3 regions of the Iodobacter arcticus genome follow, and region 3 is predicted to be linked to each of the others. Evidence: predicted binding sites of a transcription regulator. Region 3 holds the regulator's gene; each other region holds the start of a gene.
The links. Region 3 encodes sigma-54, which starts transcription at its own class of promoters, with help from an activator protein. Its sites were predicted from a motif close to CTGGCACGCTTCATGCTT; they were not measured.

Region 1 (10,555 bases), on a different contig from region 3:
GTTTTGCCTTTCCAGTCTTTAGTGGCTTTAATGCCAAATAAATTATGGCTATCGCTCCCCGCAGCATCTTTAATCGGCTTTTTACCCCAGCCCGATTCTAAAGCGGCGTGCGCCACAAGCACATGCGGTGACACGCCCAGCGATGCCGCAGCACCTTCTGCATTAGCCGCCAATTTAGAAGCAAAAGAATCACCGCTTAAAACGGCACCTTTTGCCGAAACCTCGGCGGCTTTTGCCGCAGGCAAACTGTTATGAAATGAAGGCGAAGATTTTTGATAGAGCGAAGGATCACGCTGCAATTCAATTTGCCGCACAATCGACTCAGCAAAACCCACCCCGCCCTGCTTAGACCACATTTGAGAAAGCTGCTGATCGTGCATGCCACGGAACATATTGGCCGTATCTGATTCCATCTCATCGTATTGAGGTGTGGCTTCCCGCATGGATTTAAGCATCTGATTAGTCAGCAATGCTTCAAACTCACGCGCTACCGCCAGTGCGGCCTTGCTTGGATCTTGACGAGCCAGCTGGCGCAGACTGTCTACACCGCGCACATCAATGGCAAGCTCATTACTGGATGGAGTAGCAGAGGAGATCATACGGGGCCGCGCTTAATAAAAGTATTAAGCAGGTATGAAGCAATAACTATGCCGGAGTCGGGAGTCGGGAGTCGGGAGTCGGGAGTCGGGAAAGCGTAATTCAAAGTATCCCCTGATCAAGCAATGATTAAGAAATACTCATCAGCTATCAAATCACTTCTAGCTCAGCCTTCAAAGCGCCTGCCGCTTTCATGGCTTGCAAAATCGCCAATAAATCCTGCGGCGTTGCTCCTACCGCGTTCAGCGCCCGTACCACATCGCGCAAGGTGCTGGATTTTGGCAGACGCACGATAGGCCCTTTATCAGACTGAATCTGAATATCGGCATTTTGCACTTTAGTGGTTTTACCGCCAGCCAAAGGATTAGGCTGCACCACGGTATTTTCTGCCGTAATCGTCACGGTTAAATTGCCATGCGCAATGGCGCAGCTATCCAACTTAACCGCCTGATTCATCACAATCGAGCCCGTGCGCGCATTGATAATCACCTTAGGGCTGGATTCTGCGGGGGTGACATCAATGTTTTCTAAGCGTGATAAAAACGCCACGCGTAAATTATTATCTTGCGGTGCACGTACTTGAATCACTCGCCCATCCAAAGCCACAGCCGTGCTTGGATACTGCGCATTCACCGCATTCACCACGCGATTGGCGGTCGTAAAATCGGTCGTCAATAGCTCCAGCTGAATAAACTCGCCATTGCCTAATAAAGTAGGCACTGATTTTTCAACCGTCGCCCCCGATGGAATACGGCCTGTTGCCAGCTGGTTAACCTGAGTGCTTGATCCACCCGCCGATGCCCCCGCCCCAGCCACAATAATATTCCCCTGAGCCATAGCGTAAATTTGCCCGTCGGCCCCTTTCAGCGGCGCCATCAGGAGCGCTCCGCCGCGCAAAGACTTGGCATTACCAATCGAGGAGATCGTCACGTCCAAGGGCTGACCCGGCCTTGCAAACGCAGGCAAAGTGGAGGTGACGGTTACCGCTGCCACATTTTTTAACTGTAAATTGCCACCGCTCGGTACTTGAATCCCTAGATTGGTCAGCATATTCACTACCGACTGCACGGTAAACGGCGTTTGCGTGGTTTGATCGCCACTACCATCCAGACCTACCACGAGGCCATAGCCCACCAACTGGTTATTACGCACGCCAGCAACCGATGCCAGCTCTTTGAGCTTTTCAGCATGAGCAGGCACCAGCGCAAATAAAAAACAGCAGATCAGGGCAAAGCGAGACATACACACAACCTATTCAGACAACATTTTAAAAACACCAAAGCACAAATTTTAAAACGGCATCACATTTAAGAAAAACCGCTGCAGCCAGCCTATGGTATTGGCATCGGCCATAGAGCCAACGCCCAATTGCTCGATACGCGCATCGGCTACTTTATTGGATGAAATGGTATTGCCAGCCTTTATGTCGAGCGGGTTAATCACACCTGTAAAGCGTAGCGTATTAATTTGATTATTCACTGCAACTTGTTTCTCACCACCCACAATCAAATTGCCATTTGCCAGCAAATCAACCACCGTCACTGAAATCGTGCCTTTAAACGTATTGGTGCTATTGGTCGCGCCCTTGCCTTCAAATTTATTCGTTCCTGCTAACTTAACCGCAGCCTCGCCCTCGCGCGCAAAATATTTTTCAATATCAAAAGGCAACAGGGGAATATTGCCCTTGGTGCTGTAATCAAGCGATCCGGCTTTATTGCTGCTGCTATTGGAGGTATTGACGGCAGCGAGGTTTTCTTCGATGGTGATATTGAGCAAATCACCGATATTGCGGGCCACTCTTTCTTCAAACAATAAGCGCGAGCTATTGGGCTGAAAAATAGAGCCATTATTGATACTAGCCACGACCGGCTGGGCAGGCCTTGCCGTGGTCGGCTGAGTAATCACTGAGGGTGGCGTGGTACAAGCGGCAAGCAACACGGCAATCATTGCCGCAACGGCAAGACGAGCAATCATTTCAATCCTTTTAAAACTAAAGCTGCGTCAGTTTTTGCAGCATTTCATCAGATGTTTTAATCGCCTTCGAGTTAATCTCAAAAGAGCGCTGAGCCTGAATCATATTAATCAGCTCTTCAGTCACATTCACGTTCGACGTTTCTACATAGCCCTGATTGAGCGCACCCAAGCCATTAGTGCCTGGCGTACCGACCGTTGGCGCACCCGAGGCCGTGGTTTCCATATACAAATTTTCCCCAACCGATTGCAAGCCGGGCGGGTTAATAAAAGTAGCCAGCTGAATATTGCCCAGCTGCACCGGGGCCGCGCCATCATTATTCACAATGGCCGTAACCGTACCATCTTTAGCGATCGTCAACTTAGTCGTACCGGTTGGCACTTGCAAAGCAGGCTGCAAAGCATAGCCACTGGATGTCACCACCGCGCCTTGGCTATCCACTTGAAAAGAGCCATCGCGGGTATAGGCCGTTGTGCCATCGGGCATGGAAATCTGCAAAAAACCCTGGCCATTAATCGCCACATCCAACGTGCCGTCAGTCAGCTGCAAATTACCCTGCATATGAATACGCGCAGTGGCCACTGGCCGCACCCCCGTTCCCAACTGCAAGCCAGTAGGCTGCTGGGTTTGCGCGCTGGTCGAGCCACCGGGTTGGCGTAAATTCTGGTAGAGCAAATCTTCAAACACCGCACGTTCACGCTTATAGCCATTGGTGCTGACGTTGGCCAAGTTATGCGAGATAACATCGACATTCATCTGCATGGCATCCATGCCGGTTTTAGCAATCCACAGCGAGCGCATCATGATGCGTACTTCCTATTATTTTTAGTTTGATATGCGATGGTACGCACTAGGCAGAACCACGCTTTTTTAATCTGTGAAACACGCTGTTTAATCAATTTTTCTATGCGCGACTTGCAATCCAATCAACCTGTCAGCGTTAATAGCTGCGAGGCACTTCTTGCGTTTTGATCGACGGTTTGCATCATTTTAATTTGCAAATCGTATTGGCGCTGCGCGCTAATCATTTGCACCAATTGATCTACCGGATTCACATTACTCACTTCCAGTGATTCTGAAGCAAGTTTTACGCCAGCATCCGCCTGCGCCACTTCGCCATTTCTTTGGCGAAACAAACCATCACTGCCTTTTTCCAGCTCACTTTCAATAGGGTTGACCAATTTTAGCCGGCCAATTTCTACCGCCTGAGCTGGGTTATCAAACGGCGCACCATTGATCGTGCCGTCTTTTGCAATGGTAATACGCGTATTTTCTGGAATAGTCAGCGGGCCATTTTCACCCTGCACCACCAAACCACTACGCGTTTTTAAGAGGCCTGCCGCATCAATTTCAAAGCCACCATTGCGGGTATAAGCCTCCCCTGTAGGCGTTTGCACGGCCAGCCAGCCCTCGCCATTGACCGCCACATCTAAAGCACGGCCAGTTTGCTGCACAATACCGGGAGTAAAATCAGCGCCCGTAGTCTGCTCCACCACATAAGCACGGCTAGGTACACCTATGCCGCCAATCACCGGTACCGCACGCGCTGCCGTTAGCTCGGCCCTAAAACCCGGCGTGGCTACATTCGCTAAATTATTAGCGACAGACGCTTGCCTTAGCATCGTTTGCTTAGCACCCGTCATCGCTACATAGAGCATTCGATCCATTGATTTTCACTTTTCATGTAAGGCGGAAAAAACGCGGGTTGCACCCACCCTACAAATTATTAACGCAGATTTACAATCGTTTGCAAGATGGTATCTTGCGCTTTAATCGTTTGCGCATTGGCCTGATAAGTACGCTGTGCGGTAATCAGATTAACCAGCTCCCCGGTGAGATCAACGTTTGCATCTTCCACCGAAGCCGATTGCAAGGCCCCCAGATCACTGGTACCCGGATCATTGGTTCTGGGCTGGCCCGAGGTAAAGGTTTCTGCCCAGCGATTGTCACCTAAATTTTGTAAACCTTGCACGTTTGCAAAGTTAGTTAAAGTGACTTGCCCTACCGGCCTAGACTGACCATTTGAATACTTACCTTGCACAACGCCATCGCGGCTTACCGAAATACCGGTCAAAGTACCATCAGGGTAACCATCCTGCTGAATAGAATTCACCCCAAAAGGGCTACCATACTGGCTGGTACCATCCAGAGAAACGTGAAATGCAAAGGGCGTTGTTGCGCCAGAAGTCAGCGCGGTTGAAAACGCTAAGGGCGTATTACTCACTAATTTACCATTCGAATCAAAAGTCACATCAGGGTAAGGCAAACCAGCCACATTGGGCACAGAAACCAGATCGCTATCAAAGCGTGTACGCACCTCCCAAGTATTAGGTGCGGTCTTGGTAAAATACATGGTGAGATTGTGCTCAACACCTTGCGAGTCATAGACTTTTGCCGAAGTTGAATTCGTAAATGTCTTAGGATCTGCCGGGTTAAGCGCCCCAACATAATTAGTGGCAAGGGGGTTGGTCCGGTCTTTGGGCAACTGGCTGGCATCTAAATTCATACCCAGAGAAAGACCCGCACTTACACCGCCGCCTGCTACCTCAGTCCAGCCTGTGGTTTTAGCACCGATATTGCCCACTGATAATTGCAAAGGAGAAGGTGTGCCGCCTTTTTTCAAGGTGTTGGCATCAATATCATAGGGCCAGCCAGTGAGTTTTTTACCGCTGGCACCCACGATATAGCCTTCTTTATCCACTTGAAACTGGCCATTACGGGTGTAGCTCACCGAAATATCGTCAACCATGCGAAAAAAACCATTACCTGTAATCGCAATATCCAATGGATTACTGGTTGAGGTGATATTTCCCTGACCAAATTGTTGAGTGACCGCAGCAGTGCGCCCGCCCATCCCGGTAATCGTCGAGGAGGTAGCGAAAGAATTAGCATACATATCAGCGAATTCACTTCGGGACTGTTTAAAACCGACAGTACTGGAGTTGGCAATATTATTGCCAATTGCGTCCAGGCTCTTGGACGACACACTCAAACCACTCAAGCCCTGCTGGAAACCCATAACCTTACCCTCAAATTGTTCTATTCCACGACTAACAGCCCGGCTGATTTAACAGCAAACTAGCGCTAGCGGATTTGTTTCACATCACCAAACGCCACTGTTGTCTGGTTGGATAGCATGACATTCACACCGGTCTTTGCCAGCTCAACGCTACTTGCTATTTGCCAGGTCAGGGTATTTAAAGCAATTTCCTTGCCATCTTTCACACCGCGCGCAGAAATAAAATAATCGCCAGCCGCCGCCTTCTCGCCGTTTTCTAACTTACCATCCCAAAGCACACCCGCAGCACCGGCAGCTTGTTGCGGCAACGTAAGGTTGTCGACCACAGCACCATTTTTATCTGTGATCGTCACTTTGATATTGCTCACGCCCGCAGGCAGATCCACCCTAGCATCGGCTGATTTTGTGCCATCAAATTTCATTTGATTACCAACAGTCAGCACTTCTTTACCAATCAAGGCCGCGGCTTGGAAGCTTTGCGCCGAAGCAAAACTCGCCATCATCGATTGCATGGTGGTATTGAGTTTTTCGATGCCGGTCACGCTACTGATCTGCGCCATCTGGCTGGTGGTGGCCGCGTTATCCATCGGATTCATCGGATCCTGGCTCTGCAACTGCTTGACCAGCAACTTAAGAAAACGATCTTGCTGCTGGTCTGCAGCAGAAGCCTTGTTATCTGTTTTTTTATTAATTGCCGAATAGTCAGTCGTCGAATTAATCGTTGTGCGGGGAACCATGATGCCTCTCCAGAGCGTTTATCAAGACTGACCGAGCGCTAGCGTGCGCAGCAGCAGGGTTTTGGCCGTATTCATCACATCGGCATTGGTTTGATACGAGCGTGACGCTGAAATCATATTAGCCATTTCTTCAACCACACTCACATTAGGCATCGCTACATAGCCATTGGTATCGGCCAGCACATTTCTAGGGTCATAGACGAGCTTAGGCGGTGATTGATCTTCGATCACGTCGGCCACCCTGACGCCCACAGCCCCTTTTCCGCCGCCTGCAATCGGAGCCGACTGAAAAACCACCTGCTTGGCACGGTAAGGCTGGCCATTTGAGCTGGTAATCGATTCTGCATTCGCCAAATTAGACGCCACCGTATTCAAACGTGTGGTTTGCGCATGCATTGCAGAAGAAGCAATATCAAACACTCTGAACATCGACATGATTTAGTCCTTTATTGGCCAGTCAGCGCGGTGCGCATACCTTCAATCTTTTTTTGCATAAAGGTAATGCTCGCCTGATAGCGAATCGCGTTATCTGAAAACGCGGCCATTTCTGCATTCATATCCACCGTATTGCCATCAATGCCGGATTGTCTTGGATTGCGGTAAAGCAACGCTCTAGACAAGGGATCAACACTGTCTTTAGGCTGCAAATGACGCGGATCCGTACTTTGTAAGGGCTTGACTGGATTTTTTTGCAGGGCGGCTTCAAACGATTTTTTAAAATCAAAATCGCGCGCCTTATAGCCCGGCGTATCGTTATTAGCGATATTTGAAGCCAAAACTTCCTGCCGCTGGCTGCGCAGCGACAACGCCGTTGCTTGCGGGCGGAAGTAATCGTCCAAACGTCCTAACATAGCCAAACTCCTTATTCATCGAATCTCACACTACTGTAAGCAGGAAGTATGCCAAGCAAAAAGCCCGCATTCAGCGGGCTTTAGAAGGGAATCAAGCAAGGCTTCGGCAATTATTGCCGCCTTATATGCAACATCAGTAAAAAACACGAGCAGACAATAACCCAAAAAACGCTTACATCTTATTTTAATGCACCTATTGCTGCAGCATGCCGCTGCCGCTCAGCACTCATACGCAAGCTCTGATCCCGCAAAGCTTCTCCGTAACCTTGGGCATTTATTTGCCCTTCTTGATAGCGCTTTTTAGCATTGCTATTTTGTTGATTTAAGCTTTGCAGATTATTCTCATGCTGCTGATTTTCAAGCTCTCTTTTACGTGCTTTTTCTTTGCTAAGCGGATCCTGTGGCGAAGCAGGCAGAGCAGAAGCTCCAAAAACATGCCGCCAGCGCAAATAGCCATAAAGCCTGATCGGCTCTTGCCCCCCGCTTCTCACCGGGTATGTTTTATTGGTTTTCAGCTTTTCAATTCGTTCAATATTCTCTTGGTAATCTTTATTATCAACCGACTTCATTTGCTCATCGCTCAAACGATAGGGCGAACGAACCCTTTCTTGTTCGGCTTCAATACTTTTAATCATTTTTGTTCGTGTTTTCTCCATGCCACCTTCATTAAACCAAACCTGATCATCATCGCTAAAATTGCTGGGTTTAAACCATGCTCTGGAATCATGAACCAGTGTTTCAAATAACACCTTACTCGCTGGCAACACCGCCTCCTGCTTCGTCCATTCTGCAAAAACACCCTCATTCCAATCGGCCACTTTGGCTGGCCAGATAGAGAGCTCAGAAACAAGCGGTGTGTATTTTTCCAACATATTTAATTCTTGCTGCAAAGCCAGATCAGTTGTTTGTAAATCATGCCGGTCCTGCGTTTTTTTTGGTGCACTATCCAGCGAAGCAGACATACCGGCTAGCAAATGAACTTTGCCCAACATGCTTTTTCGCCAGCGTAAGAAAATGCCATAGTGACGATGAATAATCTGCAACAGAGGCTCTTCAACCTGTGTTTCTGTAAGCCACATTACCCCCGATGGCTTGCCGCTACCCACTCGGGTGGCCGCAATATAATCGTTAAAGGCTTTAACCGTGCCTGGATCAATCTTGAAATTGCTTTGATGAAAATCATTAAAATCTTTTAGACCTAGCAAGGGCACACTGGCAATCAAGGCTTCGCGGTACATTTGTGCCAAAGGAATTTGCGAAAGCTTTTTTGCATCCCCCGCCGCCGCCACACCAATAGAGCGTCCCTGATCATTTGGCGGATAGCCACCACCTACATCCGAATGCACACCGGGGTAGACCACCTCTTTACACTGTGCACCACTACCAATTGAATCAAGTGGAAACGAGCCACGCACTTCATGTGCCGATACCAGATGCACACAACGCTTAACCGCAGAACTGACCTGCAAGTTCTCCACACTAGCCCAAACATAGTGCCCTTCCACACCACCAATCGGCACAGAGTTAGCCAAACCAACCGAGGCAACCGTATCAAAAATGCCTAAAAAATCAATTTTTAAAGAAATACCTGCAATACCATCGCTGTAGTATTTTTGCAGCCAGCTACAGAAAACCCTAGCCTCGGCCGCGCCGCGTGAAAAACCAAACACCGAAAGACGTACAGAGCGAATAGTGGGTGAGCCTCGAACAATCGGTGCAATGGCTTTAGCTAGCTTTTGCGACCTATCCTGCAAAATAAAACCGCGGCCTCGGCTAGGTGCGCGGATTGAATATTGAGACCCTCGATCTCTCGCTGTTTCATCCAGCATTTCTGTCGCCAACTCAGCATCATCTTTTAAAGGATCACTGAACTGCGCCCCCATAATGGCCGCATGAATATGATTACTGACTTGCAATAAGGCCCAATTAATACGGACCTCGCCATGCTTCGACATGGCCAAGCCCAAGGTGTTGTCCGCCCCCTCCCCAGTATCACCCAGCTCAATAAAGGGCGTGCCGACGCCAGGAATATACGTTTTACGATAATACTTTTTCTCATCCTTTGGGATAACTGAAGACCACGCTGCGGCGGCATCTGCTTTAGCTGCTTGTTTAAGGACTTTCAATTTAGCAACGGTGGGTTCACCAGAGTACGCCTCATACAAACGCGCCACATTGCTATGAGCAAAAGCATCGGTATCACGGTATTTATTATTATTTGTACCGTCAAAAAAGAAACCTAGGTAAATGTCTTGCTCGCATGGCAGGCATTTGGGGCGATTTTGAGTTTTTGTACGCTGGCTATCCTCAGGCCCAACTAGCTTTAAAGGATCTTCCCTACACTCAGATGAAAATCTTGCTGACATGCCTAGTCTTCCTTGTAATCTAATTCGCACATTTTTTTATCCGATATGTCCCAATTTTTTCTGCAGTCCTCAATCAATTCTTTGCAGGCTTTGCGATTATCTTCTGGAACACCAGCAGAAAGGATTCCCTTTTCCGTACACCCCTCCCTATAACTACGCGCAATGCTCTCATTGGAATTAGGAGTATATTTCGGCAAATTCCTCTTACATTCTTTTTCCGAAAGCCGCTCAACACATGCGGCCATTGCGTCTTTTTTAATTTTTCCCGGCCAAGCCGGATAACCTGGCTCCACTTTGGATACGACCAGCTCCACTTCCTGCCCAGGATGAAACAAGACATAAAGATCACCGGCCTGCTGATAGCGGGGTATTTCTAATTCACGATGATATTTATCGGGTTTAGTATGTGTTTTATCCGCCTCTTGCCAATCAACACTCACGTACATTCCCGGCTGCCATTGTTTCGGCAAGCTAATACAGCAATTTTTTCCACCCGGCCCGTCTAAAAAATCAACAATACTGCCACCTATGGCCTGATTACTACGCAGATCAGTCAATGTGTATTTCACAGCCCAATCATGCATATAATTGACCGAATCAATAGAGGCCGAAACCGTATTGCCTGACTCATTCGCTGCGTCATTTTTAGCTTGGGCAGATGGCCCGTTCATTGCAATGCCCATCGCAATAAAAACAAGGCCATTAATCATGAGTGAATGCTTAAACACAAGCCATAATCTTGCCTCTACTTTACTCGCCCAAATAAGTACCACGATATGACTCAAAAACAATCCAAAAAGAGAAAGAACCATCAAATAAGCAGGGCCATAGCCCGAGCCTGTCACGGCCAAGTACAGGGCATAGGCATTCAAACAAGACACCACAATCATAAATAAATTAAATCCATGCTCAGCATCTGTAATTTCAGTTTGCTCTGGTGCTTTTTCTGGTAAGTCCATTGATAAACCTTTATAAAAAACTCAAATTAAGTAATAAAATATTTTTACGTATTT
Region 2 (10,555 bases), on a different contig from region 3:
GCTCACCCTTGTCGGAGTAGGAGCAGGCTTGTTAGTATTTTTCCGCTATAGTGACTTTCCATCCATTTTCTGTTGGACAGGCGCTATTCCACTGGCCATTGGCCTTGCTCAATTACTCGGCGTTTTTCTTGATCCTCTCGTATCAAAAAAGGTAAGTATTGATGACTAAACCATGTTTTATCCGCTATGCCAATTTAGATGATCTAAATCAATTAGCGCCTTTATTTAATGCCTACCGTATTTTTTATCAGCAAGAGAGCAATCTACAAATCGCACATGATTTTTTGCAGCAACGGCTCGCATTAAATGAAAGTGTCATTTTGTTGGCCAGTAATGATGAAGGCAAAGGGCTTGGGTTTATCCAGCTTTACCCTTCATTTTGCTCAATAGCAGCAGCCAGAGTCTGGGTTTTATACGATTTATTTGTTGATGAATCCGCAAGAGGCATGGGTGTATCACGCCTGCTGATGGACAAAGCCCGTCTGCATGCCAAGCAAACTGGCGCAGTGCGCCTTGATTTATCCACAGCCTACGATAATCACCACGCGCAGGCCTTATATGAATCACTGGGCTATCAGCTCGATCAAACTTATCGCTATTACAGCTTAGAGATCTAAAGCCAATCAAATGAAACCGGCGGCGTTGAATCGTACAAGCCGCAGGTTTTACCTCCCCTGTAAATACATTGGACACTGAATATCAAATAAGCCTCAGTGTCATACAATCTGCCAAGCTGACGGGTACAATAGAGTCATCTCTTATCCATTGAGCATTTCATCATGGCTATTCGTGCCGTAGTGTTTGATTTTGGTGGTGTTTTATTTGATTGGAATCCTGATTATCTTTATCGAAAATTAATTGTCGATGAAAAAGAACGGGCATTTTTCTTAAGCCATGTTTGCAATGGTGAATGGAATATCGAACAAGACCGTGGCCGAAGTATTGCGAAAGCCAATCAAATCAAACAGGCCGAATTTCCTGAATATGCAGAATGGATAACTGCATTTTATGCCCGCTGGCCAGAAACATTACGCGGCACGCTCGCTGAGGGTGTTGCACTGATGGAGCAATTAGAAGCTGCCGAAATCCCGCTTTATGGCCTGACCAATTGGTCGGATGAGACTTTCCCTTATGCTTGGGAAAACTATCCCCTTTTGCATCGCTTTAAAGATATTGTGGTTTCTGGCCGTTTAGGCTTAATCAAACCCGATCCGGCCATTTATCAGGCTATGTTTGAGCGAATAGCTCAAGCGATTCCTGATTTACACCCTAATGAGCTGGTTTTTATCGACGATGTGGCCAAAAATGCAGATGCCGCGACACAATTAGGCTGGCATGGCATTCACCACACCAGCGCCGCCCATACCGCAGAGCAATTGCATCAACTAGGCCTTAAATTTTAATGAATCAGATCAGGCAACCACGCATCAGTATTTTGTATTGCACCCAGTGCAACTGGCTGCTGCGCTCGGCGTGGTTAGCGCAAGAGCTGCTTTCCACCTTTTCTGAAGAGCTGGGTGAAGTCGCTTTGCAGCCAGGCACAGGCGGTATTTTTGTGGTGACTTGCATGGAGCAGATTATCTGGGATAGAAAAACAGAAGGCCGCTTCCCTGAAGCAAAAGAATTAAAACAACGCGTTAGGGATTTAATTGCGCCCGAAAAACCATTAGGCCATAGTGAATACAAGTCTGATTAATGTTAAGTTACGCCCATGCTAAAGTATCTTTTAATATCCATCATCTGCATTGCCCCGCTAGCCCACGCTGATATTTATAAGTATGTGGACGAGCAAGGTAATGTCACTTTTTCCAATATTCCCATGCGCAATGCGCAACGTATTTTGGCCGAGCCAGGCGCGATGATCCCTGCGCCTCGTTCCCGCGGTAATGCGGCCCCAAGAGAGCGCAGCCCGCAAACAGCCACACCCGGTAATTTTCCTCGTGTAGATGCTGCCACACAAAAAAGCCGCGATAGTAATCGCCATTTAATTTTGAATGAAGAGCTTAGCAGCGAGCAAAAAAACCTCGCCAATGCACGTCGTTTATTATCTGAGGCCGAAAGCAGCAAAACGCCTGAAGAAAAAGCCAGCCCACAAAAGTATGTGGAAAAAATAGGCCGTATTCGCAATAACATGACTCTGCACGAAAAAAACATCAGCGCTCTGCAATCTGAAATCAGCCGTCTGCGCTAAAACAACCACTCCCCTCTTAGCAAACACTCGCGCACCACCCAGACGAGCAATGCACCACCATGGTGCATTGCTCGTGTATGCTTATCTCTAAAGCACCAGACTGCGCCACTTTTCAGCTGGCCCGCAAATTGCTACACATCTGAAGATACGACCTTGGGGGCCAAGCAGCCATGAGCCATACTCCATTCTCCGGCCTTGAATTTTTAGACGATGCTGTCATTGCCGTTGCAGCCAATGGCACGCTGGTTTACGTTAACCCTGCTGCAACCGACCTGCTCAGTCTGCGCCAGGATGATATCGGGATGACGCTCTCCGCCTGCCTAGAGCCACATAGCCCGATTGTGAGCGCGGTGATCACCGCTTGCACCGAAAACATCAGCATTACCGAGCACGAGCTGCTGCTTTCCACCAATCATGGCGATGTTTATGTCACGCTCACTGCCAGCCCCATCGAAACCAGCGCAGCGGCGGCCTTGGTTGAAATCCGCCAGATGGATCAGCAACGCAAAATTGTGAATGAAGCGAGGCTGCAAGCGCAGCAACAAGCCAACCGAGAGCTGATCCGTAATCTGGCACACGAAATCAAAAACCCGCTGGGCGGAATACGTGGCGCGGCCCAATTGCTATCAAGCGAGCTGCATAGCCGTGAGCTACAAGAATACACCCAGGTCATTATTGATGAATCGCAGCGCCTGCAAAGGCTGCTCGATCGCCTGCTTACCCCGCATCGCCTGCCTAAACTAACCGAGCTCAATATTCATGAGGTATTGGAGCGAGTACGCAGCCTTGCTTTGGCCGAAACTCCCAATGGCTTATCCGTTAAGCGGGATTACGACACCAGCCTGCCCAACCTGATTGCCGATCAGGAGCAGCTGATACAAGCCGTGCTCAATATTGTTCGCAATGCCGTGCAGGCAATGGCAGGAGTGGGTGAGATTTTCTTGCGCACCCGCATCGCAAGGCAAGTAACGCTCAATCGCCGCCGCTTTCCGCTTGCACTGCAAATTCAAATTATTGATAACGGGCCTGGGATTCCCGACTCACTCAAAGAAACACTATTTTACCCGCTGGTCTCCGGCCGCCCCGGTGGCACAGGCATTGGCCTGCATCTGGCCCATACCTTTGTGGTGCAGCACCACGGCACCATCGAATTTGAAAGCCGCCCCGGCCAAACCTGCTTTAGCCTGCTTCTGCCACTCAATGGCTGGCAACACGACTCCACACAGGAAAAACCATGAGCGCTGTCTGGATTATTGATGATGACCGATCTATTCGTTGGGTATTTGAAAAAGCCCTTGCCAGAGAAAACATCTCGCATAGCAGCTTTTCCTCTGCCACCGAAGCCCTTGCCAAGCTCACGCAGGAACAGCCCCAAGCCATCGTTTGCGATATCCGCATGCCCGGCGAATCTGGCTTGCAATTTTTAGAGATCGTCAAGCAAGACTGGCCTAATCTGCCCGTAATTATCATGACCGCCCATTCAGATTTGGATAGTGCCGTCTCGGCATTTCAAGGCGGCGCGTTTGAATATCTGCCCAAGCCCTTTGATGTAGATCAGGCCACTGCGCTGATCAGACGGGCGATCGAAGAAAGCCAGCGATTTTCCACCCACCAAGAAGGCAGCCCAGCTCAAGCAGCGTCGCCTGCGCCAGAAATCCTCGGCCAGGCTCCGGCCATGCAAGACGTCTTCAGAGCAATTGGCCGCTTAAGCCAGTCTGCAGCAACCGTGTTAATCACCGGCGAATCGGGTAGCGGAAAAGAACTGGTCGCCCGCGCCCTGCACCGGCACAGCCCGCGCTCTGCCCGTCCCTTTGTTGCCATTAACACCGCGGCCATCCCTAAAGACTTACTGGAATCCGAATTATTTGGCCATGAAAGAGGCGCCTTTACCGGCGCGGACGCCAAGCGGCAGGGTCGCTTTGAGCAGGCAGAAAACGGCACGCTATTTTTAGATGAAATTGGAGATATGCCTCCCGAACTGCAAACGCGCTTATTACGTGTCCTTTCGGATGGCTTTTATTACCGGGTAGGCGGCCATCAGCCCATTAAAGCCAATGTACGAGTCATTGCCGCCACGCATCAGCATTTAGAAGAGCGCGTCAAGCAGGGGCAGTTTCGGGAAGACTTATTTCACCGCCTTAATGTGATTCGCCTGCGCTTACCTGCGCTGCGTGAGCGATCAGAAGATATTCCCTTGCTGGCGCGCTTCTTCCTTGGCAAATCAGCCAGCGAGCTAGGCATTGAAGCCAAGCGCCTCACTGACGATGCGATGGCTAAACTGGCTGCGTTTAGTTTTCCTGGCAATGTGCGCCAGCTAGAAAACCTATGCCACTGGATTACCGTGATGGCGCCCGGAGCCTTGGTTCAGCCCGGCGATCTGCCACCAGAGCTCAGCGCAGAAAAGGGTGAAATAGCGATTCGCAGCGGAGATTGGTTAAGCCATTTAGGTGCCGAAATCAGCCAGCGGCTTAGCCGCGGTGATAGCCGTATTTTAGATGAGCTGACCCCCGCTTTTGAGCGCGTAGTGATCGAACGTGCCCTCGCCTATACCGGTGGCAAGCGCATTGAAGCCGCAGAGTTACTGGGCTGGGGGCGCAATACCCTTACTCGGAAAATCCAAGAATTAGGGATGGAAAACAGCTGATTTTAATCTGCTCAATCCGGCAGTAAAATCATGAGCCCTTAATAACAAAAGCCGCATTGCTGCGGCTTTTGTTATTTTAATCAGCTTAATTAATTTTGCACAATGCTATCGCCACTGGTGCGAACGCGATCACCCTGATTAAACGGCGGACGCTGCTGGAAGCTGTAAGTACGCTCGCTTTCGTCTTCAAACGATACACGCACTTCATAAGCCGTTACGCTGCGATATTGCTTTTCTGCCTGATGGCCAGCAACCGCACCGCCAATTACGCCCAGCACTTCGGCCACGGTACGGCCATTACCGCCACCAATCTGATGCCCCACCACACCACCTAAAACACCGCCGGCAATCGCTCCGCCACCCGAGCCTTCGCCTCTTTTCTCTACAGTGCGAATCGAAATCACTCGTCCGCAGCTGCGGCATACTTCTTTTACTGGTGTAGGACGTAAAGTAGGCTCGGGCTGAGCTACTTCGGCAGGTTTAGCCACCGGCTTAGGTTTAGGTTTGGGCGTTGGATGCGGCTTGGGAGCAGGCGCTGGTTTTGGCACAGCCGTTGCAGGTACTGCTACCGGAGTAGGTACGGCAGTCGGTAGCGCAGTAGGTGCTGGAGTGGCCACCAAGGCCAGTACAGGCGCACTAACCACCGCCGGGGCCGATGCCACTACCGCCTGCGGCTCAGCAGGAGGTTTGCCAATAAAGCCCAGCCAATTGGCCATTCCTACCCCTGAAGCCAAAATAACTGAAACGGCCGCAGCCAAAAAAAGCGGATGAGTTTTAGGCTCTGACATCGTGCATCTCCATAGAGTAATAGTTGGGCAGCTCAAACACGCAACTTGCGTACAAGCCTAAGCTTGTTCCTGAACAACCCTATGCCGCTATCCTGCCGTTTTTTTATAAAAAAAGCAGTGAAAATCGACACTAACACGAAGGTATTTTTCACCTGATGATTACTGTAAGTACTTGTTACTGATTGTCTTTTTATTATACAAAGAAGACCGTGTTCTAAACGGCCCTGGCAACACTCAGAATAGCTTACAAACGGAATTGTTTAATCAAGATTTCCAGCTGATCAGAAACCTGTTTAATCGATTGAGCCACCGCCACGGTGCTCTGTGCCGCATCTAAAGTACCTGAAGAAAAACTCGCCACTTCATCCACATCATTTCTAATCGCCTGACTAGATTGCACCTGAGCCGCCAGCGCATCACCAATCAAGCCCACAACCAGAGCAGTAGCTGCGGATTCTGCGCGAATCGCTTTGACCGCCTCGCCGCCTTCCTTGGTTTGGCGTATCCCTTCTTTCAGCTGCACCACCATGCCATCCATGCGCGATTTAGCCGTCTGGCCGCTATCTTGCACCGCATTAATGGTTTCACCAATTTCACGCGTAGCGGTGCTGGTACGCTCTGCCAGCTTACGAACCTCATCGGCCACCACCGCAAAGCCACGGCCCTGCTCACCTGCACGGGCGGCCTCGATCGCAGCATTTAAAGCCAGCAAATTAGTTTGATCGGCTACATCACGAATCACCGCAATCACCGCAGAAATACTGCCTACACGCTGCGCCAGATCATCAATGCTACTTTGAGTTTCGCCAACGGAATGCTCGATTTCCGAAAAGCGATCTACCGCAGCAGAAATCACCGATAAGCCCTGAGCAGAAATCTCGGTAGCCGCTTCGCTTTGCCCCTTGGCTTTTTTAGCTTGCAGCTCTGCCTGCTGAGTCTGCTGGGTAAAATCTTCTGCAGTCTGGGCAATTCGCGTGGCGGCTTTGCTTTGCGCGCCCACATATAGATTACTGCTTTCAGCCTTAGCTACGATTTCATCGCCGGATGAATGCAAGGTATGCACCACTGATGAAAGCTGAGAAATCACATCGCGCAATGATTTACGCATACGTAACACCGAGCCATAAATACTTTGAGCAGAAACATTGGCCATATCATCATCGATATGCAGATTCCCATCGGCCACGACCTGCACCAAGGCCATCACTTCGCTGGGCTCGCCCCCCAAATCCCGTAATAAATTGCGCACTGCCGACAACATAATTGCAGCCACCACGCCCGCAACCGCAAGGCAAATCAATACCTGCCAGCGGGCATTGCTCCAGAAGCGGGCATCGGCTTCTGCAAAGCTAATGCCATTGCCCACTACCCAGCCCCAGCGCGGCGTTTTCTGAGCTACAGAAAGCAAATCAACCACCTTGCCATCGCGCTTGGAAGTCCACCAGTATTCGGTAAGTGCACCACCTGATTTATCCAGCGCAGCCTGAGCAATTGCACCTACGCTATTGCCGGTTGCATCTTTAAAATCATTAAAGCTTGTGTCATGTAATTGCGGATCAAGCGGTGTGGCAACAAAGTTTAATTTTTCATCCACCACATAAACGTATTCGGACTTATGATATTTATTTTCACGCAGCAACTGAATGGCAATTTCTTTTGCCTGAGCTTCAGCTAATTTGCCCGATGCGACCATATTTTCCAGCTGCACGATACCATTATATGTACTGCCCATTAATTGTTTAATACGGGCGCTATTATCATCATTACTCGCTTGACGCATTGTCCATAGCCCAACCAGCATAATACCGATTAAAGCGAGTAAAATACTCAGCGCCAACAGATATACCTTTTTACGTAAAGTCATAAAATCACTCTCCCCAGAGTTTTTCTAAATAAATATTTTTAAGCATTGTATGCTGTTATTAGGCTCATTTGTAAAACAAGTAATAAACAGCAGTCTGCCTTTTATTTTTTGATAAAATCGCTATTATTTTTATTAAAACAAGAAGCAATACAAAGTAAGCTATTTCTCAATCAAATATATCATGCACATTAAGAAAATATTTGAGAAAGCGCAAACTGTTGAGTAGCAGACAGCTTATCTCTCGCCAGATTGATCGTAGCCAATCCCAAACTTTGATAGCAACGATGGCTTACTTTATTATTTAATACAGCTAAATGCTTTTCGATTGTTAGCTGATCTGCGCGAAGAATAGGCCCTGTTAATGCAGCAGCTGGCCCTAATGCTTTTATATTTTCCAGGGTTTGCTGCATTAAATTCATCACCAGACTCTGAGCAATTTCATCGCTGATTCCTGCTTGCTGGGCTGTTTTAATAGATAAGTCAGCCAGCGTAACCAAAAAATTGGCGGCCATTGTTAATGAAGCGTGATAAGCCGCCTTACCGCCTTTTGCTAAAGTAAACGGCTTACCACCCAAGGCCAGTACAAAATCATGCAAAGTATCGCAAGCCTCTATATCGCCTTCCAAGGCGCAAAGCGTGCCCGCAAAAGTGCTGATGGCCCTTGCCGGATCGGCAAAAGAAAAAGCCGGATGCATACTTGCAATAGACGCACCCACTGCTTTTAGCGGAAGAAGTAATGAGGCTTCGGAAGCACCGCTAGCATGAAACACCACATTGCCAGCCTGCACCACACCACTCTCCGCTAGCTCGATCGCCTTCTCGGCAATCATGGCGTCCGGCACGGCCAATAGGAATAAATCAGCGCTAGGCAAATCGGCTAATGTAGCGCATGCCTGCCCAGCCCCAATAAACGCCACCGCATCTCTACTGCTGGCTAGCGAGCTAGCGCAGACACCCGCTATTTGGTAATGCGGCTGTGCCAAGCGGGCAATCGATTTGCCCAGACGCCCGGGGCCGATAATATTAAGAGTGAGCATGAAGACACCTTTGCAAGCTGGCTAGCTTAGCTTTGCGCTCAAAACCTTTTACGAATTTGTAGGGCGGGTGAAACCCCATACGCGCTAAGCAATTTGCTTTTGCATCAACAAACAAAAAAAAGTAATGACCACAATCTTGGCGTAGGGCTTAAAAGTCCCCTTGAAGCACGCCGAAGCGAGGAACAAGCGGGACGGGGTTTCGGCAAGGGAGCGAGGAACGAGCCAATCCCGCCCGCCGCCGACTCGATTGTCCGCAGCAGAGGGGCCTTCGTGCTGGTCGGGGCGGCCTTCTTTGCTTCCTTTCTTGGCCGTTCAAGAAAGGGAGTCCCCCGCGGGGATGCCGCACCAAAATCAACGTGCCGAAGGCACTAAAAAGATCTTTTTGACTTTGGTTAGCACGTATGGGGTGAAACCCGCGTATTTTTTAGCATCGCTCGCGGGTTTCACCCGCCCTACAAATACTTGCTATTAACCGCGCAAACGCAGGGTTAAGCCTTTTAAAAAGTTTCTCAGCAATTGATCGCCACAGCTGCGATAGTGCTTATGATCTTTTTTACGGAATAAAGCGCTTAATTCTGGTTTGGATACATCAAAGCCTGCCGCATCCAGAATACTGTGCATATCTTCTTCTTTTAATTCAAAAGCCACGCGCAGTTTTTTAAGCGCCATATTATTGCTCATTGGCAATTCAATAGGCTGAGCCGGACGGCTTTCATCTTTGCCGCGCTTATGAAATACCAAGCCATCTAAGAAATAAGCCATAACTTCATCGCTGCATTCCAAATAACCTTCTTCATCTTCTTTTTTCAAGAAGGCCGCAACATCTTCTTTAGCCAAATCAAAATCAGCCAATTTAGCAATCGCCACAATATGAGCATCGCTTAAATCCAGCATATAGCGCACGCTACGTAAAATATCGTTATTAATCATTGGTATTTCCTTGTTCCTTATGCGTGGGCACAAAGACGTGCCCACCCTACCCTTGTTTTAAATAAAAACAGGCTGCACAAGGCAGCCTGTGTGATAAACCTGTTTGCCCATATTAAGATGAGCTTGTTGGCTTATGCTGTTTTGCCAGCCTAAAAACAGGCAGACAAAACATCCAAGCCAAGCGATATGTCTATTGCAATTTAGCCAATTGGCTTTGTAATTGCGCCAATTTCTCAGCAAATTCGACCATCAGACCCTGATCTTTTTCCACCAAATGAGCAGGCGCTTTATCCAGATAACCCGGCTTTTCAAACTTCGCTTTGATTCTTTCCAGATTCTCAGTGAGCTTGCCGATTTCTTTAGTTAAGCGCACCGATTCTGCTGCTTTATCAATTTCTACTTTCAGCATTAAACGCGTGCTGCCTGCAACCGCCACCGGCGCATCATCTTCAGGCAATTGCGCCACGATGGTGACGCTGGCAAGCTTGGCTAATGGCACTAAGTAAGCCGCGTACTGCTGCAGCTCATCTCCGCCTTCCAGCAGAAGCGGTGTTTTTTGTGATGGCGGCAAGCCCATTTCGCCGCGCAAATTACGCACAGCAAAGGCCAGCGCTTTTAAGCTTTCCACTTGCGCATTAGCCGCCTCGTTCACCTTGCTTAAATCCGCCACCGGCCAGTCAGCCACCATAATGGATTCTGTTTTTTTAGCGTTCGCCAGTGGAGCCACCACTTGCCATAGCTCTTCGGTAATAAACGGAATAATCGGGTGAGCCATACGCAATGTGGTTTCTAATACGCGAACCAAGGTGCGGCGGGTGGCACGTTGCTGTGCTTCGTTGCCGGTTTGTAGTTGTACCTTAGCCAGCTCGATATACCAGTCGCAGTAATCGTTCCAAACAAATTCGTAAATGCCCTGAGCCGCCAGATCGAAGCGGAAGGTATCCAGCGCGGTAGTGACATCGTGCTCTGCCTGCTGCAAGCGGCCTATCATCCACTGATCGGCAAAGCTGTATTCCAGCGGTAAGGATTCATCCTGCCCTACATCTTTGCCTTCCACATTCATCAGCACATAGCGTGTAGCGTTCCACAGCTTATTGCAGA
Region 3 (10,555 bases):
CTTCTGCCCAAGGCAGGCCAAGCCCGGTCTGCACTTCTGCCAGCGGAGCACTGCGTTTCTGGCGCTGATTCACGCTCTGGGATTGCAGGAGCAGCTTTCTTTCATTGGGGGCAAAGAGCGCATCAGGTGCTTGTTCCAGCAATTGCCCGTATTGCTCGCTGCCCTCGATGGCTACCCGCCATTGGTTTGCAATGTATTGCGCCATAAAGAACCGTGTTTCGGGCACATCGTCAAGGTGCGAGGGCAGGATGAGGGTGGCGCTGCCCAAAACCCAGTGTTTATCAGGATGTATTTTTTGGATTTCGATCAGCACGCCTTGCTGCACGGTGGGTTGCAGCTGTAAGAGCATGGCTTGGCTGGCGGTTTTCTGCAGCTCGGGGCTGATTTCTGCCGCAGAGGGCAGACTAAAGAGCGTGGCGGATAGTAAGGCAAGTTGGGTAAGGCAATGACTACGCATACAGACCTCCTTGATAAGGATGCAAGCGGCTTAAACGGTGTGTTAGTCCGCTATCAGGCTTCGCAATTCTATCTTTGTGAAACAGAACCACGACAGCATATGGTCAGCTTGTGTGCGTTGTAAGTCAATGTTTTTACAGCTTTAATACTGCGTTTTAAAGCGCAAAATGTTTTAATTGCCCTGCAAAATAAGCATCTCTGCCGCCGCCAGATTATCGCTTTCTCCTAAAATCACCAGAATATCGCCTGCTTGTAATTCAAAGCTGGCATCTGGCTGGGTGGGGCGCATATTGCGGCGGCGTACGCTGCGTACTTCGATATGAAGGTTTTCTAGCTTGAGCTCGCCAAGGTGCTTACCAACGGCAGCGGCATCGTTGGCTAAGTAGATGGTGTGTAAACGTGGCTGGGGCCGGTCGCTATCATCGGCGTCTTCGCTTACGCCGCGATAAAAGCCGCGTAGCAGCTGGTAGCGGGCTTCGCGAACTTCACGCACGCGGTGGACGACTTTATTTAATGGCACGCCTAGCAGCATCAGCGTATGGGAAGCCAGCATCAGGCTGCCTTCCATGATTTCTGCCACTACTTCGGTGGCGCCTGCGTTTTTGAGCTGATCGATATCGCTATCGTCCTGAGTGCGAATAATCACCGGCAGCTCCGGGCGGATGGCGTGTACGATTTCTAAAATCTGCATGGCGGAATGGGTTTCGGCGTAAGTCACCACAATGGCGCTAGCCCGCATTAAGCCTGCGGCGATCAGTACTTCTCGCTTGGCTGCGTTGCCATAAACGACGGAATCGCCAGCGGCCGCGGCTTCGCGCACCATATCTGGGTCTAAATCCAGCGCAAAAAAACCTATTCCTTCTTGGCTTAATATCCGGGCCAGAGATTGGCCACTGCGGCCATAGCCACAGAGGATTACGTGGCCTTGGCTTTGCATACTGCGTACGGCCACCTGATGCAAATTAGCGGCCAGATTCATCCATTCTGAGCGGGCAAGGCGCAATACTAATTTATCGGAATGCTGAATTAAAAATGGGGTGATTAGCATTGATAAAACAATGCCAGCGATGGTGGTTTGTAGAATGTTTTCGGGTAAGAGCGCGCTCTTAGAGGCGAGCGCCAGCATGACAAAAGCGAATTCGCCCCCTTGCCCTATGGTAAAGCCGGTGCGCCAGGCTGCACCGGGTGTGCTGCCAAATAGTCTGGAGAGCCCGGCAATCATTAAAATTTTGCCGGGGCCGAGCAGTGCCAGCACCAGCAATACTCGCCACCATTGGGTGAGTAACACGGAGTAATTCAGATTCATGCCAACGGTTACAAAAAATAGCCCAAGCAGCAGATCCCGGAACGGGCGCACATCGTCTTCAACCTGGTAGCGAAAGTCTGTTTCGGCAATCAGCATACCTGCCAGAAAAGCGCCCAGAGCCAGCGATAAGCCTGCAAGCTCGGTGATCCATGCGATTCCTAAAGTAACCAGCAGCAAGTTGAGCATAAAAAGCTCACTGGAGTGCTGTCTGGCTACGATATTGAACCAAGGCCGCATCAGCTTTTGCCCGAAGTAGAGCAAAACCAGCAACACCACAATAATCTTTAGCGCGGCAAAACCCAGTGCCATCAGCAATTCATTGCCCGGAAAGCTGAGCACGGGAATCATAATGAGGAAAGGGACAACGGCTAAGTCTTGAAATAGCAAAATGCCGATGGCGTTTTGCCCCTGTGCAGAATGCAGCTCATTGCGATCAGCCAGTAATTTAGACGCCATCGCGGTGGATGACATCGAGAGCGCGCCACCCAGTGCCAAGCCTACTTTCCAGTCTAAGCCGGCCAGCAGGCAAATCACCATGACAACAGCCAGCATGCTGATGACTTGCATTGCACCCAAGCCAAATACGATGCGGCGCATGGCATTGAGCCGGGCAAGATTAAATTCCAGCCCCAATGTAAACATCAAAAAAACGATACCAAATTCGGCCAAATGAGTGGCCTCATCGCTGCTGGCAATAAAACCAAGTGCATGGGGGCCAATTAATAAGCCAACAACTAGGTAGCCAAGCATGGCTGGCAGCTTTAGGCGACGGCAAAGCACCACTGTTAAAACGGCTGCGGCAAGCAAGAGCAAGAGCGTAGAGAGTTGAATGGACATAGGCTGGATTCGTTTTTCTCTTGCGAATGACAAAGTGGAGGGTTACATCCTAGCGTTTTTTTCATTTCAGGTACTATCTTTTACCCTTGCAGCCGATCCGTTTTTAGTCTGGCAGGCTGCTGGCAACAAGCCGTTGAAGGCTGTATTTGCAAGATCATTGATCCTGATTGGCATATTGACAGCAGACGCAGGTGGCGGGACAGGGCCTGCTTCTCTTATACTTTCGCGCATATGAAAAATGCTGAATTTATCCTCGAGTGCGCTCGTCGCGTGCTACGGGTTGAGGCTGATGCTGTTTTCGCGCTGGCCGAGCGAATGAATGATCAGTTTGTTAAAGCGTGCGAGCTGATTCTTTCCTGCCAGGGGCGGGTGATCGTGATCGGGATTGGCAAGTCGGGGCATATTGCTAAAAAAATAGCAGCCACGATGGCCAGCACTGGTACTCCTGCTTTTTTTGTTCACCCTTCCGAAGCCGCACATGGTGATTTAGGAATGATCACCCGCAGTGATGTGGTGCTGGCCTTGTCTAATTCGGGTGAAAGCGATGAAGTGATTGCCTTGCTGCCAAGCCTAAAACGTTTAGGTCTTCCTTTGATTGCCATGACGGGCAATGCTGAATCTACTTTAAGTAAACAATCGACCGTGCATCTTGATTCGGGTGTGGCGCAAGAAGCCTGCCCGCTGAATCTGGCGCCTACCGCAAGTACTACGGCGGCACTTGCTTTGGGCGATGCACTGGCTGTGGCCCTGCTGGAAGCGCGCGGCTTTCAGGCTGAAGACTTTGCCTTATCGCATCCGGGCGGCAGCTTAGGCCGGCGCTTATTGGTGCTCGTGCGCGATTTAATGCATACCGGTGATGCTTTGCCTGTAGTGCAGCACGATGTTTTATTGCGCGATGCGCTGCTGGAAATCAGCAAGAAAGGCATGGGCATGACAGCGGTGGTGGATGCTGCAGGTAAATTGATGGGCATCTTTACCGATGGCGATTTGCGCCGCGCACTGGATCAGGGCGTCGATGTACGTGATACTTCGGTTTCCAGCGTAATGACCTTAGCCCCTGCCACGATTGAGGCGGATAAATTAGCCGCCGAGGCCGTCCAGCAAATGGATGCACGCCGTGTGAATGGTTTATTGGTGCTGGATGCGGGTGTGCTGGTTGGGGCGATCAATATGCACGACCTGCTGCGGGCACGAGTGGTTTAAAATGCACATAGATAGTGCGGAGCAGGCTTGTGTGGGATTGCAGCCGCCTGTTATTCCCGTTTTAAAAAGTGCCAAAAGCAGCTAAATGACAAATAGGAAAATAGTAATGACTGATATGGCAAAAGCGGTGCGCTTAATGATTTTTGACGTTGATGGTGTGATGACCGATGGCAGCTTGTATTACAGCGATGCGGGTGAAGAGCTAAAAGCGTTTAACTCGCTGGATGGTCACGGGCTAAAAATGTTACGCGCCAGCGGTGTGAAATTAGCCATTATTACCGGTCGTACTTCTTTGCTGGTTGAGAAACGTGCCAAAGATTTGGGGGTGGATTTTCTTTATCAGGGCGCTCACGATAAGCGGGCAAGCTATGAAGATTTACTGCTAGCCGCTGGAGTCGGCCAAGATGCCTGTGGTTTTATGGGCGACGATGTGATTGATCTTCCGGTGATGCGCAGAGTCGCTTTTGCGGTAGCGGTGCCTGATTCCCCGGAGTTAGTGCGTAAACATGCTCACTATATTACGGGCAGCTCGGGTGGGCGGGGGGCTGTGCGTGAAGTATGCGAATACCTGATGCAAGCACAAGGCACGTTTGATGCCGCTATGGCGCCTTACCTCGCCTGATGGCAGTGCCGGGGACTACTCGCCTGCTACCGTTGGCCCTTGTTGTTTTGTTGGGTAGCCTGACTTGGCTGCTCGATAGGGCGGCAAGTTTACCTGGCTCTGCGGTTGCAATTAATGCAAATCAGCCCGATATGTTAGTAGATAAAGCCACTGCGGTGCGCTTTGGTGAAGATGGACGCCCCTTATCTTTACTCACCGCCACCCATGTTTCTCATTTGCCTGCTGGCGATATCACCTGGTTGGAAAACCCACATTTACGCTATACCGCCCCCGATCAGCCCCGCTTAGAAGTCACTGGCGAGCGTGCTAAATCAATCAAACAGGGGAGTGAAGTCTGGTTTCCCGGCGTGGTTAAAATGGTTAGATCGGCCAGTGCTACGCAAGCAGAGTTAACGATTAATGGGCGTGATATGCGCGTTTTACCGCAGGAAGGACTTGCCAGCTCAGAAGCGCCGGCAATCGCAGTGATGGGCACGTATGTTATTGAATCAGTCGGTTTTATTGCTGATTCCAAGGCTGAAACGCTAGAACTTAAATCTAAAGTCAGGATGAGCTATGAGCCGATTCGCACCCGTTAAAGTTGTTTTACTCATGCTGTTGGCAAGCTCTGCATATGCAGAAAAAGCAGACCGGGAAAAACAGATCAATATTGTTGCTGCAAATTGTGTGATGAATCAAAAAACGCAGGCCAGCGTCTGTACCAAAGATGTGGTGCTGACCCAAGGCACACTCAGCATTCGGGCTGATAAGCTGACGGTACGTCAGGATGAGGCGGGCAATCAGTATGTTGCTGGCAATGGCGGGCCGGTTCGCTTTCGGCAGAAAATGGATGGCGGCAATGATTGGGTGGATGCCGAAGCGCAGCGCTTTGATTATGACGGGCGCACTGGCATTCTTAAGTTGATTGATAAGGCATGGGTGAAACGTGGGGAAGATCAAATTCATAGCGATTTGATTACTTACGATTTAAACAATGAAGCTTATCAAGCGCAAAGCAAACCAGAGAGCGGCGGGCGCGTCAATATCGTGATTACACCGAAAAAGGCACCTGCACCATGAGTAGTTCTTTACGAGCGGAGCAGCTAGAAAAACGTTACGGAAAAAGAACCGTGGTGCGTGATGTCACCATGGAAATTTCGAGTGGTGAAGTGGTGGGTTTACTTGGCCCAAATGGCGCGGGTAAAACCACCAGCTTTTATATGATTGTGGGTTTAGTCGGTATGAATGGCGGGCGTATTACGCTGGATGGCGAGGATATCGGTCATTTACCCATTCATCAGCGGGCGCGGCGAGGTTTAGGCTACTTGCCACAAGAAGCGTCTATCTTTCGTAAAATGACAGTGGCACAAAATATCACTGCAGTGCTTGAATTGCATTGTAAAAATCGCGATGAAATAAACGCCCGGCTTGATGAGCTGCTGCACGATTTGCACATTGATCATTTGCGTGATGCAGGTGCAATGGGCTTATCGGGGGGCGAGCGCCGCCGGGTAGAAATTGCCCGTGCCTTGGCCGCCAGCCCGCGTTTTATCTTGCTGGATGAGCCATTTGCAGGGGTAGACCCGATTGCTGTGATGGATATTCAACGTATTATTGGTTTTTTAAAGCAACGTGGAATCGGTGTCTTGATCACTGATCATAATGTGCGTGAAACCCTTGGTATTTGCGATCGTGCCTACATCATCTCCGAAGGTGCAGTGATGGCGTCTGGCGCTCCGAAAGATATTGTAGAAAACGAAAGTGTGCGTCGGGTCTATCTCGGTGAACATTTCCGCATGTAAATGAAACAAACCCTGCAGCTGCGGTTATCCCAGCAACTTAATCTTACTCCTCAGTTGCAGCAGGCTATCAAGCTGCTGCAGCTTTCCACCCTTGAGTTTCAACAAGAGCTTGAACAGTATCTGAGCGAAAACCCGCTATTGGAGCGTGGCGAAGAAGCCGCCGCTGGTGAGGCAGAGCAAGCAGAGCCGCAGTGGGAAATGGGTGAAGACGACGGTTTACGCTGGGAAGGCACAAGCCACGGCAGCTCGGATGATGATGATGATTTTGATCCGGCCAGCAATATCGCCCGCGATTTAGATTTACGCGAATACTTGCTGCAACAAGCAGGTTTGCTGCCTTTGTCGCATCGGGATAAGTCCTTGTTATTGATGCTGATTGAGGCATTGGATGAGGATGGGTTTCTTTCTCAGTCCTTAGAAGATGTCTTTTCTCAGCTGCCAGAGGAACTAATCCAAGATTATGAACTCGAACCTGATGACTTAAGAATTGCTTTAATTCGCTTACAGCACTTAGAGCCTTTGGGAATTGGAGCAAGAGATACCGCTGATTGTTTATGCTTACAATTGCGCCAGAAGCCAGCGAGCGCTGCCCGTGATTTAGCCTTGCAGATTGCCGAAAATTCACTCGATTTATTAGCTGGGCGGGACTACACTAGGCTTAAACGGGCTTTTAAATGCGAGGATGCTGAGTTAAAAGCAGCGCAGGAATTAATTGTAAGTTTAAACCCTAGGCCGAGTGCACAATGGTCTGTAGCATCGCCCCGATATGTAAGCCCCGATGTCGTTGTGCAAAAAGTACGCGGTGTTTGGCGGGTGAGATTACACGATGCTTCGATGCCTAAATTGCGCGTGAATCGTCTTTATGCAGATATCTTACAAAAAGGCGATGGCGGCCATTTAGCCCGTGAGTTACAAGAAGCACGTTGGTTAGTAAAAAGTGTGCAGCAGCGATTTGATACCATTTTGCGAGTAGCCACCGCGATTGTAGAACGGCAGCGCGCATTTTTTGAACACGGTGAAGTGGCGATGCGCCCGCTGGTGCTCAGAGATATCGCCGAAGAACTAGATTTACATGAGTCGACTATTTCTAGGGTAACCACGCAAAAATATATGCTTACGCCGCGTGGCCTATATGAATTTAAGTTTTTCTTCGGTAGCCATGTTGATACGGATGCCGGAGGGGAGTGTTCTGCTACAGCGATCAAAGCATTGATCAAGCAGATGGTGCAGCAAGAAGATAAGAAAAAACCTTTAAGTGATAGCGTATTGGCAGAAGCATTATCCGCTCAAGGTATTGTGGTAGCCCGGCGCACCGTTGCCAAATACCGTGAAGCGTTGCAGATTTACCCAGTAAGTCAGCGCAAAAGTTTGTAAGGCCCCAACGGAAGGAGTAACCCTATGAATTTGAATATCAGTGGCCATCATCTTGAAGTGACCCCATCTATCCGTGAGTACGTAAACAGTAAGATGGAACGAGTCATTCGACACTTTGACAATGTAATTGACGTTAATGTCATCCTATCCGTGGAGAAACTGCAACATCAGGTTGAAGCAACCGTTCACGTTCGCGGCCGCGATATCCACGTCGAAGCGACGGATGAAAATATGTATGCAGCCATTGACTTGCTGGCCGATAAGCTAGACCGCCAAGTTGTGAAGCACAAAGAAAAATCAATGGATCACCGTAACGAATCCATTAAGCAGCACCAGCCTACCGCTGAATAAAGCGACTTTTCTCACCTTAGCGGGAACCGGAATACTCAGGTTCCCGTTTTTGTTTTTAAACGACGGCGCTACAATGGGTGTCGTCCCTGTTTTGGTCTGTCTACAATGAGCTTGATCGCCCAAATTTTGCCTAGCGGAAATGTCTTCCTTGACATGGAAGTCGGCAGCAAAAAACGTATTTTTGAACAAGTTGGTATTTTGTTTGAAAATAGCCACGGTATTGCCCGTAGTGTTATTTTTGATAGTCTGTTTGCCCGGGAAAAGCTTGGTTCCACGGGGCTTGGGCAAGGGGTTGCCATCCCTCATGGCCGGATTAAAGGTTTGAAAGAAGCCACAGGTGCATTTGTGCGCCTTAATGAGCCTATCCCTTATGACGCGCCTGATGGCAAGCCGGTTTCCTTGGTATTTGTGTTGCTGGTGCCTGCTCACGCTACCGATTTACATCTGCAAATTTTGTCCGAACTGGCTCAGCTTTTCTCAGATAAAGTATTGCGCGAGAGTCTGCTGGCGGCCACTGAACCCGGCCAAATCTGGAAGCTAATCAGTACTTGGGAGCCTTATGCCACAGATTTCAGTTAGACAGCTTTTTATCGATAACGCCGAGAAGCTGCGACTGACGTGGGTAGCAGGGCAATCGGGTGCGAATAATCTGCTATCTAATGATGCATCTGAGCAAAAGCCAACACTCTCTTTAGTCGGCCACCTGAATTTTATCCACCCCAACCGCATTCAGGTGCTTGGGGTGGCAGAAACGGTTTATCTGCTGCAGCTTAGCCCCGAGGCGCAAAGAGAATCCTTGGCGCGGCTTTTCTCTAATGAAATGGCGGCAGTGATTGTAGCCAATGGTCAGATTGTGGGCGACTGCCTGCGCGAAGCCTCTGAGCGTTTTCATGTACCGCTGCTCACCTCCCCCGAGCAATCCCCCTATTTGATGGATGTACTACGCTATTACCTCTCGAAGGCATTGGCGGTTTCTACGCATCTGCACGGGGTGTTTCTGGATGTGCTGGAAGTGGGCGTTTTGCTGACTGGCGAATCGTCGATGGGTAAGAGCGAGCTGGCGTTGGAGCTAATCTCACGCGGCCACGGCCTTGTGGCAGACGATGTGGTTGAGGTCTATCGCACCAATCCGGAAACGCTGGAAGGGCGATGCCCGCCGATGTTGCGTGATTTTCTCGAAGTGCGCGGAATTGGCGTATTGAATATCCGCACTATTTTCGGTGAAACTGCCGTCAGGCCGCGTAAAACACTCAAGCTGATTATGCATCTGGCCAAGGCGGGTGGCGAGAAAGTCGCTCCGATGGATCGATTGCAAATGCAGGCGGCCACGCAAGATATTCTTGGCGTGCCGATTCGCAAGCTGGTGATTCCTGTGGCGGCCGGTCGAAATTTAGCGGTTTTGGTTGAGGCTGCGGTTAGAAATTATATTTTGCAATTACGCGGCATTGATTCCACGCGTGAATTTATTGAAAGACACCAAAAATTTATGGAAATGGGCGAATAAGTCGCTCACCCAATATGCAGGGTGTTTATGCAAGTATCAAAATATAAGCTACACAAAAATATACAAAATAATGGGGATGGGGAGTGAAACAGCAGCAGGTTATTTTATTATCTGGTTTATCAGGGGCGGGTAAAAGCGTTGCACTTAAGTCTTTAGAAGATCTTGGCTATTTTTGCATCGATAATTTGCCTGCGCCTTTGCTGCCACAAACCGCGGCATTACTGGATGAAGATGGCTATCCCAAAATTGCCATTTCGGTTGATGTGCGCAGCGCCCACAATTTTGCCAGCTTCCCCAATCATCTTGAAGCCCTGTTTGAGCTGGGGCTTGATGTGCAAATGCTGTTTCTGGAAGCGAATAACGACACTCTGGTGAAGCGCTTTTCTGAAACAAGGCGCAGCCATCCGCTCTCTAGTGGCACATTAACGGTGACCGAGGCTATTAGCTTAGAGCGTGAAATGCTGGCTGATTTCTCCGCAGTTGCCCATCGTATTGATACCAGTGATTTATCGGCTAATCAGCTGCGCAGCTGGATTCGGCAGTTTGTGGCGCTGGACCGCTCCAGACTCACGGTGATTTTTGAATCTTTTGGCTTTAAGCATGGTTTGCCAATGGATGCCGATTTTGTGTTTGATGCCCGCTGCCTGCCCAACCCCTATTACGATAAATCTTTACGCCCTTTAACGGGTAAAGATCAGCCCGTGATTGATTTCTTAGAGCGGCAAGCGGTGGTGGGGCGCTTTCAAAGCCATATCAAAACATTTATGGAAGCTTGGTTGCCAGAGTTTGAAGCCGATAATCGCAGCTATATCACGGTAGCGATTGGCTGCACCGGCGGCCAGCATCGCTCGGTTTATTTAGCGGAGCAATTAGCGGCATACTTTGCCGAGCATCGGCAGGTATTGCTTAGGCACCGTGAGCAGCATGCCTGAAATACGCCCCTCTCGAAATCGGGAGATGCTTAGGGTAATGCGGCCAGGTGACTGGCCGTTTGCCTTACTGGCGCTGGTTTTTGTGGTGTATTTGGGTTTTTGGAGCTGGCAGCAGGAGAGTGCCACGCGGGTGCGTATTTATCAGGCGGGCAAAGTCTTTGCCGTGCTGGATTTAAACGCAGAGCGCAC

Region 1: a site for sigma-54 is predicted at 7,214-7,231, ahead of flgB (flagellar basal body rod protein FlgB). Genes of this name have one in related genera too.
Region 2: a site for sigma-54 is predicted at 2,308-2,325, ahead of glnL (nitrogen regulation protein NR(II)). Genes of this name have one in related genera too.

The regions. Positions count from the first base shown of each region.
Region 1 covers NZ_JBHTBQ010000033.1:1,089-11,643, reverse strand. The annotation lists gene flgJ (flagellar assembly peptidoglycan hydrolase FlgJ) at 1-599, opposite strand, end outside; gene ACFQNF_RS14185 (flagellar basal body P-ring protein FlgI) at 748-1,839, opposite strand; gene ACFQNF_RS14180 (flagellar basal body L-ring protein FlgH) at 1,888-2,571, opposite strand; gene flgG (flagellar basal-body rod protein FlgG) at 2,588-3,373, opposite strand; gene flgF (flagellar basal-body rod protein FlgF) at 3,496-4,236, opposite strand; gene flgE (flagellar hook protein FlgE) at 4,296-5,588, opposite strand; gene ACFQNF_RS14160 (flagellar hook assembly protein FlgD) at 5,654-6,325, opposite strand; gene flgC (flagellar basal body rod protein FlgC) at 6,347-6,760, opposite strand; gene flgB (flagellar basal body rod protein FlgB) at 6,772-7,176, opposite strand; gene ACFQNF_RS14145 (T6SS phospholipase effector Tle1-like catalytic domain-containing protein) at 7,356-9,542, opposite strand; gene ACFQNF_RS14140 (DUF3304 domain-containing protein) at 9,545-10,501, opposite strand.
Region 2 covers NZ_JBHTBQ010000014.1:331,688-342,242, reverse strand. The annotation lists gene ACFQNF_RS09630 (DUF6249 domain-containing protein) at 1-169, shown strand, start outside; gene ACFQNF_RS09625 (GNAT family N-acetyltransferase) at 162-617, shown strand; gene ACFQNF_RS09620 (HAD family hydrolase) at 780-1,403, shown strand; gene ACFQNF_RS09615 (Rdx family protein) at 1,403-1,696, shown strand; gene ACFQNF_RS09610 (DUF4124 domain-containing protein) at 1,712-2,191, shown strand; gene glnL (nitrogen regulation protein NR(II)) at 2,362-3,429, shown strand; gene ntrC (nitrogen regulation protein NR(I)) at 3,426-4,835, shown strand; gene ACFQNF_RS09595 (outer membrane lipoprotein) at 4,925-5,623, opposite strand; gene ACFQNF_RS09590 (methyl-accepting chemotaxis protein) at 5,868-7,487, opposite strand; gene ACFQNF_RS09585 (Rossmann-like and DUF2520 domain-containing protein) at 7,676-8,524, opposite strand; gene ACFQNF_RS09580 (YehS family protein) at 8,993-9,454, opposite strand; gene ACFQNF_RS09575 (valine--tRNA ligase) at 9,645-10,555, opposite strand, start outside.
Region 3 covers NZ_JBHTBQ010000019.1:122,537-133,091, forward strand. The annotation lists gene ACFQNF_RS11785 (peptidoglycan DD-metalloendopeptidase family protein) at 1-457, opposite strand, end outside; gene ACFQNF_RS11790 (monovalent cation:proton antiporter family protein) at 629-2,599, opposite strand; gene ACFQNF_RS11795 (hypothetical protein) at 2,592-2,834, shown strand; gene ACFQNF_RS11800 (KpsF/GutQ family sugar-phosphate isomerase) at 2,831-3,802, shown strand; gene ACFQNF_RS11805 (KdsC family phosphatase) at 3,909-4,424, shown strand; gene lptC (LPS export ABC transporter periplasmic protein LptC) at 4,430-5,002, shown strand; gene lptA (lipopolysaccharide transport periplasmic protein LptA) at 4,980-5,483, shown strand; gene lptB (LPS export ABC transporter ATP-binding protein) at 5,480-6,205, shown strand; gene ACFQNF_RS11825 (RNA polymerase factor sigma-54) at 6,206-7,579, shown strand; gene hpf (ribosome hibernation-promoting factor, HPF/YfiA family) at 7,604-7,930, shown strand; gene ptsN (PTS IIA-like nitrogen regulatory protein PtsN) at 8,036-8,509, shown strand; gene hprK (HPr(Ser) kinase/phosphatase) at 8,490-9,434, shown strand; gene rapZ (RNase adapter RapZ) at 9,518-10,366, shown strand; gene ACFQNF_RS11850 (NusG domain II-containing protein) at 10,404-10,555, shown strand, end outside.